2 regions of the Gracilibacillus sp. JCM 18966 genome follow, and region 1 is predicted to be linked to the other one. Evidence: a T-box and tRNA genes for the amino acid it is inferred to sense, from the RefSeq annotation. Region 1 holds a T-box; the other holds one or more tRNA genes.
The links. A T-box is a leader RNA that pairs with one kind of tRNA and senses whether it is charged. The one in region 1 lies ahead of ileS (isoleucine--tRNA ligase), so its partner is inferred to be a tRNA-Ile.
Positions count from the first base shown of each region.

Region 2: it encodes a tRNA-Ile, which carries the amino acid that the T-box ahead of ileS (isoleucine--tRNA ligase) is inferred to sense. The anticodon was not compared.

Region 1 covers NZ_AP043883.1:3,522,752-3,527,090, forward strand. The annotation lists gene ileS (isoleucine--tRNA ligase) at 1-1,861, opposite strand, end outside; T-box leader at 1,936-2,161, opposite strand; gene ACZ5N5_RS17130 (DivIVA domain-containing protein) at 2,220-2,729, opposite strand; gene ACZ5N5_RS17135 (YlmH family RNA-binding protein) at 2,813-3,586, opposite strand; gene ACZ5N5_RS17140 (YggT family protein) at 3,596-3,865, opposite strand; gene ACZ5N5_RS17145 (cell division protein SepF) at 3,870-4,292, opposite strand; gene ACZ5N5_RS17150 (YggS family pyridoxal phosphate-dependent enzyme) at 4,309-4,339, opposite strand, start outside.
Region 2 covers NZ_AP043883.1:3,060,417-3,064,755, forward strand. The annotation lists gene ACZ5N5_RS14700 (Na/Pi cotransporter family protein) at 1-1,628, shown strand, start outside; tRNA gene ACZ5N5_RS14705 (tRNA-Asn) at 1,773-1,847, shown strand; tRNA gene ACZ5N5_RS14710 (tRNA-Met) at 1,849-1,925, shown strand; tRNA gene ACZ5N5_RS14715 (tRNA-His) at 1,941-2,016, shown strand; tRNA gene ACZ5N5_RS14720 (tRNA-Ile) at 2,039-2,115, shown strand; tRNA gene ACZ5N5_RS14725 (tRNA-Ser) at 2,127-2,219, shown strand; tRNA gene ACZ5N5_RS14730 (tRNA-Phe) at 2,265-2,340, shown strand; gene sodA (superoxide dismutase SodA) at 2,523-3,134, shown strand; gene ACZ5N5_RS14740 (MFS transporter) at 3,388-4,339, shown strand, end outside.

The DNA.
Region 1 (4,339 bases):
CAACCCATAAACGTAGAATATCTGCACCATATTGCTTCATAATCTTCGCTGGGACTACTACATTCCCAACTGATTTACTCATTTTTCTTCCTTGTCCATCAAGAGCAAATCCATGACTAATTACTGTTTCGTAAGGGGCTTTCCCCGTCACCGCAACTGCTGTTGAGATAGAAGAATTAAACCAGCCACGGTATTGGTCAGAACCTTCTAAATACACATCCGCAGGTCGTTGTAATGCCTCTCTTTCCTCAAGAACACCTTCATGGGAAGAGCCTGAATCAAACCAAACATCCATAATGTCGGTTTCCTTCGTGAAAGTACCATTTGGACTATGTTCAGAAGTAAATCCGTCTGGTAACAGATCTTTTGCTTCCCATTCAAACCAAACGTTGGATCCGTGTTCTCTAAACAAATTAGCAACATGAGCAATCGTTTCATCAGTGATAATCGGGGTTTTATCCTCACCATAGAATACAGGAATAGGAACGCCCCAAGTCCTTTGTCTTGAAATACACCAATCTTCTCGATCACGAACCATATTATACAAACGGGTTTCTCCCCAATTAGGTATCCAGTTAATTCGATTAATTTCAGTTAAGATATCTTCGCGAAAATCTTTAATTGATGCAAACCATTGATTCGTTGCACGAAAAATCGTTGGTTTCTTTGTGCGCCAATCATGTGGATAGGAGTGTGTAATAAACTCCATTTTTAATAAGGCATCAGTCTCTGTTAATTTTTCTGTTACCACTTTATTTGCTTGGTCATAGAATAGTCCTTCAAATCCAGGCGCTTCATCTGTGAAATAACCTTTTTCGTCTACTGGACATAGAACATCTAATCCATATCTTCTTCCGACAATAAAGTCATCCTCACCGTGTCCAGGTGCCGTATGAACAAGTCCTGTACCGCTTTCGGTTGTAACATGATCGCCAAGAATAATTAGTGAATCTCTATCATAGATAGGGTGTTTGGCGACAATGTTTTCTGCTTCTGTCCCTTTAAATGTTTGGATAACCTCAGCATCTTTCCATTCTAAGGTTTCATTCACTTGGCCTAGCATGTCATGAGCAATAATAAATTTTTGGTTTGCCGTTTTTATTACTGCATACTCTAAATCTGGATGTAGGGAAATAGCTAGGTTTGCTGGAATAGTCCATGGTGTTGTTGTCCAAATAATAAATTTCTCATCACCATCTAATAAATCTTTGCCATCTTTTACATCAAAGGCAACGTAAATAGATGCTGAACGTTTATCTTGGTATTCGATCTCTGCTTCTGCAAGGGCAGATTCAGAAGATGGGGACCAGTAAACTGGCTTTAGTCCTTTATAGATATAGCCTTTTTTCGCCATTTCTCCAAACACTTTAATTTGTGCAGCCTCATAGGACTTATTCAGTGTAATATATGGATTCTCCCAATCCCCTCTTACACCTAGCTGTTTAAATTGAACCCGTTGATTATCTACCTGTTTTAATGCATATTCCGCACATTTTTGGCGAAATTCGGCAATGGTCATCTTTTTTCGATTCACTTTCTTTTTGGCTAATGCTTGCTCAATAGGCAGGCCATGTGTATCCCATCCGGGTACGTAAGGTGCATGGTATCCAGCCATCGACTTATACTTGACGATAAAGTCCTTTAAGATTTTATTTAAAGCATGGCCCATATGGATATCGCCATTTGCATATGGCGGTCCATCATGAAGAATAAACAATGGATTACCTTTTGTTTTTGCTTGGACTTTTTCATATAGCTTTCCTTCATCCCATTGCTCTTGCATTTTAGGCTCTTTGTTTGGAAGATTTCCGCGCATCGGAAAATCTGTTTTAGGCATATTTAACGTTTGTTTATATTCCACTATATTTCCTCCTTTTTCTGTCATCCCTAAACGATTCGTATCCTTCATTAGATTAAAAAAGCTCCTCACATCCCAAAAGGGACGAGAGGAGCTCGCGGTACCACCCTAATAGATAATTTCCAGTAAATTATCCACTTTCTATTCGTAACGTGAATCAATCGACTATCCCTACACATCCAATTACTTCAGGATAGCAACTCATGGGTGATCTTCTATTGATACGCTATATTAGGCTCCCACCATCCCTAACTCGCTATGAATAACCTGTTATCAATATACTGTCCCAATCGCTGTATTTATAATGGATATTAATGCATAAATTATAGAGAATTTCAGATAAAACGTCAAGTATGATTTCTTAATTATTGGCTTCTTCCGCCTTTTCTAATTCCTCATTCTCTAATTCAACTTTAAATAAGCCATCCCAATCATCATTGTCAATCAAATCAAGCTGTGCTTCTACCATCATTCTTAACCTTGTGCGGAAAACCTTTGCTTGTTTTTTTAATTCTTCTACTTCAAGTGCAATCGCTCTTGATTTATGTAAAGCTTCATTAATAATTCTATCAGCATTTTTCTCTGCTTCTTTTATGATTAATTTTGATTCTTTTTTAGCATTTTCCTTCACTTCTTCTGCAGTTTCTTGGGCAACTAGAATAGATTTATTTAAAGTTGTCTCGATATTAGAGAAATGTTTTAGTTTTTCTTCTGATTGTTCAACTTTCTCCTTATACTCTTTCTTTTCTTTAATCACTGCCTCATAATCCTTAATAATTTGGTCTAAGAATTCATTGACATCATCTTCATCGTACCCACGGAACCCTCTGGTAAATTCTTTATTATGAATATCCAATGGTGTTAATGGCACACCGGCCACCTCCTTCATTCAAGTCAGTACTTTTAACTATAGTACCATACATATTTGACAAAAACACAAAAAATCCTGCATTTTTATAATAATTTTTCGAAAGTGATTCTTAATTTGTCCTTTTTTGTTTTTCCTTGTATTTCTGTTAGCCTCGTTCTACCTTTTCCGCGCACCGATACCATATCCCTCTCCTCTAAAAAATAGGATGGCTGTTCGATTTTTTGAAAATTGACCTTTACCCATCCTTTTTTAATGAGGTCAAGGGCTTGTTGACGTGATACTTGGTACATTTCCTTTATCAATACGTCTAGGCGTAAAGAAGCACAAGTAGTCGTTTTTTCCACCCAATTGTCGCTATTAACCATTCGGTCTGACAGTGAAATCGGCTCAAATTGAACACTAGCTTTTTTTATCGAGGTAATGTTTGATAAAAGATATGTCGAAATATCTTTGGAGACAAGTATTTGGATTTCACCATGATGGATCTTAATGTCTCCTATTTTTTTTCGTTCAATGCCTGAAGAAAGAAAAGCACCGAGAACATCTGGGTGCTCGATTTTCACAAATTTAATTGGATAGCTTGCCCGAAGTAATTCTGTTTCAAATGATTCTTCTCCCAGCTCTTCATAGTATGGGGCTAATATTGCTCGTTTTCTTTCGGCGTGCTCCCATGCACCAAAAAACGCCAGCTGAAGTGTATCATCATTGCCAATTATTGATTGAAATATCCACTGTTCTCGTGGGTGCAGAAAATCTGTCAGTCGTGGAATGAAGCTTCTGTTGATCTCATCTTTCCAAGACATTACCTGATCAACGAAAGGTGCTTCCTCCTGTCTAAAATGTTGATAAATATCCATCTCCATCACCTAATATAAAATACTCATAAATAAATAAGCCAATCCTTGTCTCGCAAAGTGAAGTACAAAAAGTGCTACAATTGGAGAAATATCAATCATTCCGCCAATCGGAGGAATAATTTTTCGAAACGGCTCTAGGTATGGCTCTACAATTTTTGCTAATACCTGTCCGATGGAGGAATCTCTTGCCCCAGGGAACCAAGACATTAAGATATAAATAATAATCGCATAAGTATAAATCTCCATGGCGATATCTATCGTTCTAAACAACCAAAACATTAAATTACCACCTTTGCTCTGGATCTACATCTTCCATTATTTCCGTGATACTACCAGTTATTTCAATATTCTCAGGCGTACAAAGGAAGGTCTGTGACCCTAATTTTTTTATTTGGCCTGACACGGCATAAACAGCACCACTCATAAAATCGATTATCTGTCTTGCCTGACCTGTATCAACTCGCTGTAAATTAATCACAACAGAACGTCTATTCACAACATGCTCCGCAATATCTTGAACCTCATCGTACGAACGTGGTTCACACAATACCATTTTTGCGCTTGGTTGAACGGATTTTAAGCTAACAACATTTTTCTTGGAGCGTCTTTCCTTTTGTTCTTCATCTAATTCTTCCATTTCTTCTTCAATGATTTCATATTCTTCATCTAGTCCAAATAAGTTTTTGAATTTCCCCTTCATTCCCACCGTGCATCACCTCGTTTCAGTTATCATATGGTCCAACTAATTCAGAG
Region 2 (4,339 bases), 460 kb from region 1:
TAAATGTACAAGTTATGATTTTTGAATTTATTGGCGGTTTAGGTATTTTCCTTTTAGGTATTAAATATATGGGGGAAGGGCTTCAAAAATCCGCTGGTGACAGATTACGTACCATACTTGATAAATTTACAAGCAATCCGTTTATGGGTGTACTTGCCGGGATGATTGTGACTGTGTTGATTCAATCAAGCTCCGGAACGACCGTCCTAACGGTTGGGTTAGTAAATGCAGGGTTTATGACATTAAGACAATCCATTGGTGTAATTATGGGTGCTAATATTGGGACAACGATTACAGCATTTATTATAGGATTTGATATTGGCGCATATGCATTGCCGATTTTAGGTATTGGTGCATTTTTATTATTTTTCTTTAAAGAGAAACGAATTACCAATATTGGTTTAACCATTTTCGGATTTGGTGCCTTGTTTTTTGGTTTAGAGTTAATGAGCTCTGGACTTAAACCATTACGAGATTTACAAGCATTTCACGATTTAACCGTAAGTATGTCTAATAATCCAATACTTGGCGCTGTCATTGGGACTGTGTTTACCATTGCTGTTCAAAGCTCAAGTGCAACCATTGGAATACTACAAAGCTTGATGCTTGAGGATGCTATCCAATTAAAGGCTGCTTTACCGGTACTATTTGGTGATAACATCGGGACAACGATTACAGCAGTTTTAGCATCGATTGGAGCAACTATTGCGGCTAAACGTGCTGCATTAACACATGTAATCTTTAATGTAATTGGAGCAACGATTGTCATTACATTTATTCATTTTTATACGATTATGATGGAGCATATCCAGGCAGCATTAGAACTGAATCCTGCCATGACGATCGCTTTTGCACATGGAATCTTTAATGTGCTGAATACTATTATTCAATTTCCATTTATCGGATTATTGGCTCTGATCGTGACAAAGATTATTCCAGGAAAAGATACCGAAGTCGAATATAAAGCAAAGCATTTAGATCCAATTTTTATTCAACAATCGCCATCTGTTGCACTAGACCAAGCTAAATTCGAAGTCATTCGAATGGGTGAATATGCAATAAGAGGACTAGAAGAGACAAGCTCCTTTTTAAATACGAAAAATAGCAAAAATGCTGATATGGCGCAACAATTGGAAGGTGCGTTAAATAATCTAGACCGGGAAATCACAGCCTATTTAGTTCAATTGTCGGGGTCGACCCTATCAGACATAGAAAAGACCGATCACTCTGCATTAATTAATGCCGTTCGGGATATTGAACGCATAGGTGATCATTATGAGAATATTATTGAGTTGATTAATTACAAAATGTCGAATAAGGTAGATATTACAGAGCAAGGCATGATAGATTTAAATGAAATGTTCGATCTAACCATTATAACGGTAAAGGAAGCTATTAAAGCATTAGAGCAAATGGATAGGGAAGCTGCTTTATCCGTTGTACAGAAAGAAAATGAAATTGATAAAATGGAAAGAAGATACCGTAAAAAGCATATTATTCGTCTGAATGAGGGAGTTTGTACAGGAGCAGCAGGAATTGTATTTGCAGATATTATTAGTAATTTAGAGCGAATAGGAGACCATGCTGTGAACATTGCCGATGAAGTGCTTGGTGGCAAACATAATTAATCTTTTCGGGGTAACAAGCTTAGAAAAATGCTTGTTATCCCGAAATCCTTCTTCTTTAAATAAAAAAGTTCAAAAAAAGTATTGACGTTATATTTTTTATATGGTAAATTATTAAATGTCGCTTCAGTAAATACATAATTTTAATCCACAGTAGCTCAGTGGTAGAGCTATCGGCTGTTAACCGATCGGTCGTAGGTTCGAATCCTACCTGTGGAGCCATGGCGGTGTAGCTCAGCTGGCTAGAGCGTACGGTTCATACCCGTGAGGTCGGGGGTTCGATTCCCTCCGCCGCTACCAATTTCTTAGACGATGGCGGTCGTGGTGAAGTGGTTAACACATCGGATTGTGGTTCCGACATGCGTGGGTTCGATCCCCACCGGTCGCCCCATCATTATATATTTAGAGAAGAAGGACCCTTAGCTCAGTTGGTTAGAGCTATCGGCTCATAACCGATCGGTCGCAGGTTCGAATCCTGCAGGGTCCACCATATTTTTACACGGAGGAATACCCAAGTCCGGCTGAAGGGATCGGTCTTGAAAACCGACAGGGGCTTCACGGCCCGCGGGGGTTCGAATCCCTCTTCCTCCGCCATTTATACATAACTAGGACAGTGTCTAAAAACAGAATAAAAAAATTGGCTCGGTAGCTCAGTCGGTAGAGCAACGGACTGAAAATCCGTGTGTCGGCGGTTCGATTCCGTCCCGAGCCACCATTCTCAACAAGCGAACGTTAAAGCTTGTTTTTTTATTTATTATAAAATTAATTTCACTTGATGGAAAACCTTTCATACTATAGTGAATAAATGCTAATTATTTGCAATCTATTCTGACTATTTGATAATATTTGAATTGGAGAGGTTAGGAACCTTCAAACTAAAAAATAGGAGGAATAAACATGGCAAATTTTACTTTACCAGATTTACCTTATGCATATGATGCACTCGAGCCACATATTGATAAGGAAACAATGAACATTCATCACACTAAACATCACAACACTTATGTTACGAAATTAAACGCTGCACTAGAAGGTCATGATGATTTAGCAAATAAATCAATCGAGGACATTTTAGCAAATCTTGATGCAGTACCTGAAAATATTCGTACAGCAGTTCGTAATAATGGTGGCGGACATGCCAACCACAGTTTATTCTGGACATTGCTATCAGCAAATGGTGGTGGTGAGCCAACTGGAGAATTAGCTGACAAAATTAACGAAGCATTTGGTAGCTTTGACAAGTTCAAAGAGGAATTTGCAAATGCTGCAGCTGGACGATTCGGCTCAGGCTGGGCTTGGCTAGTAGTTGACAATGGTAACTTAGCTATTACAAGTACACCAAATCAAGATACTCCTATTTCTGAAGGGAAAACACCAATTCTAGGTCTTGATGTATGGGAACATGCTTATTACCTAAAATATCAAAATAAACGTCCTGATTACATTGCAGCGTTCTGGAATGTAGTAAATTGGGATAAAGTTGCAAGCTTATATAATGAAGCAAAATAAAAAAAGGAAAGGAAGTGCTCATCGTAGCACTTCTTTTTTGCTTGCAAATTTTTTACAGGAAGTAAAGCGACGAAGCATAAATTTTGAAATTCAGAGTATTAGAAAAGCTAACGAAAATAGCTCGAATGCGAGTTTTTCTAATAGGCGCAAAATTACTTCTTCACACCTTGATCGGTTTCTAACTTTATTTTCGTATATCTCATTTAAACTGGAAAAGACTATAGATTATAGGCTTTAAATGAGGTGTAAGAAAATGCAGTTATTTCCAAGTAAAAAACCTTCCATACCAGTAAGTAGAGATTTAAAGATATTACTGATTATCGGTGGTTTATACGCACTTTCCACTTTTATCTCCAACACATTTGTCAATGTGTTCTTATGGAAGCAATCAGGAGACTATATGGATATTGCCACCTATAACCTTTTTATTTATTTGCTACAACCAATCTCCTTTTTTGTCGCTGGCAAGTGTGTGAAGCATGTAGATCGGACACTGATTATTCGAATAGGTGTAATCTTTTTGTCCATTTTTTACATGGTGGTACTCCTTCTAGGAGAAAAAGCCGTTAATTATACTTATATGCTTGGCGCTATATTAGGGATTGGCTATGGCTTCTATTGGTTAGCTTACAATGTGTTAACCTTCGAAGTAACAGAACCAGAAACACGAGACTTATTTAATGGGATACTTGGATCCTTACAATCCTTTGGTGGAATGGTCGGACCCTTACTTGCTGGCTATATCATCACACTGATGGATAATTTCAAAGGATATAGCACGATTTTCTTTTTATCTTTTTTTCTTTTCTTTTTAGCGATTGTTTGTTCGTTTTATCTAAAGAAAAGAAAAGCAACAGGTCGTTTCTTTATCCGTGAGGTTTTCAAAGAAAGGAAGCATAATACGAATTGGCGTAGTGTGCTATTCGCCCACCTTACACAGGGATCAAGAGAAGGATTGTTTATTTTTATTATTACAATTTGGGTGTATATTGAAACAAATAGTGAGCTTTCGCTTGGTCTTTTCAATTTTTTGATCTCCCTTTGTTCCTTTATTAGCTATTACTTTGTCTCAAAGATGGTTAGCAGCAAAAAAAGAAAAGCAGCCATTTTCTATGGTGGTCTAGCTTTATATTTAGCCGTGTTACTTTTTGTGTTCCCAACCAGCTATGTCACCATTCTTCTCTATGGCGTCATCATAGGGGTCA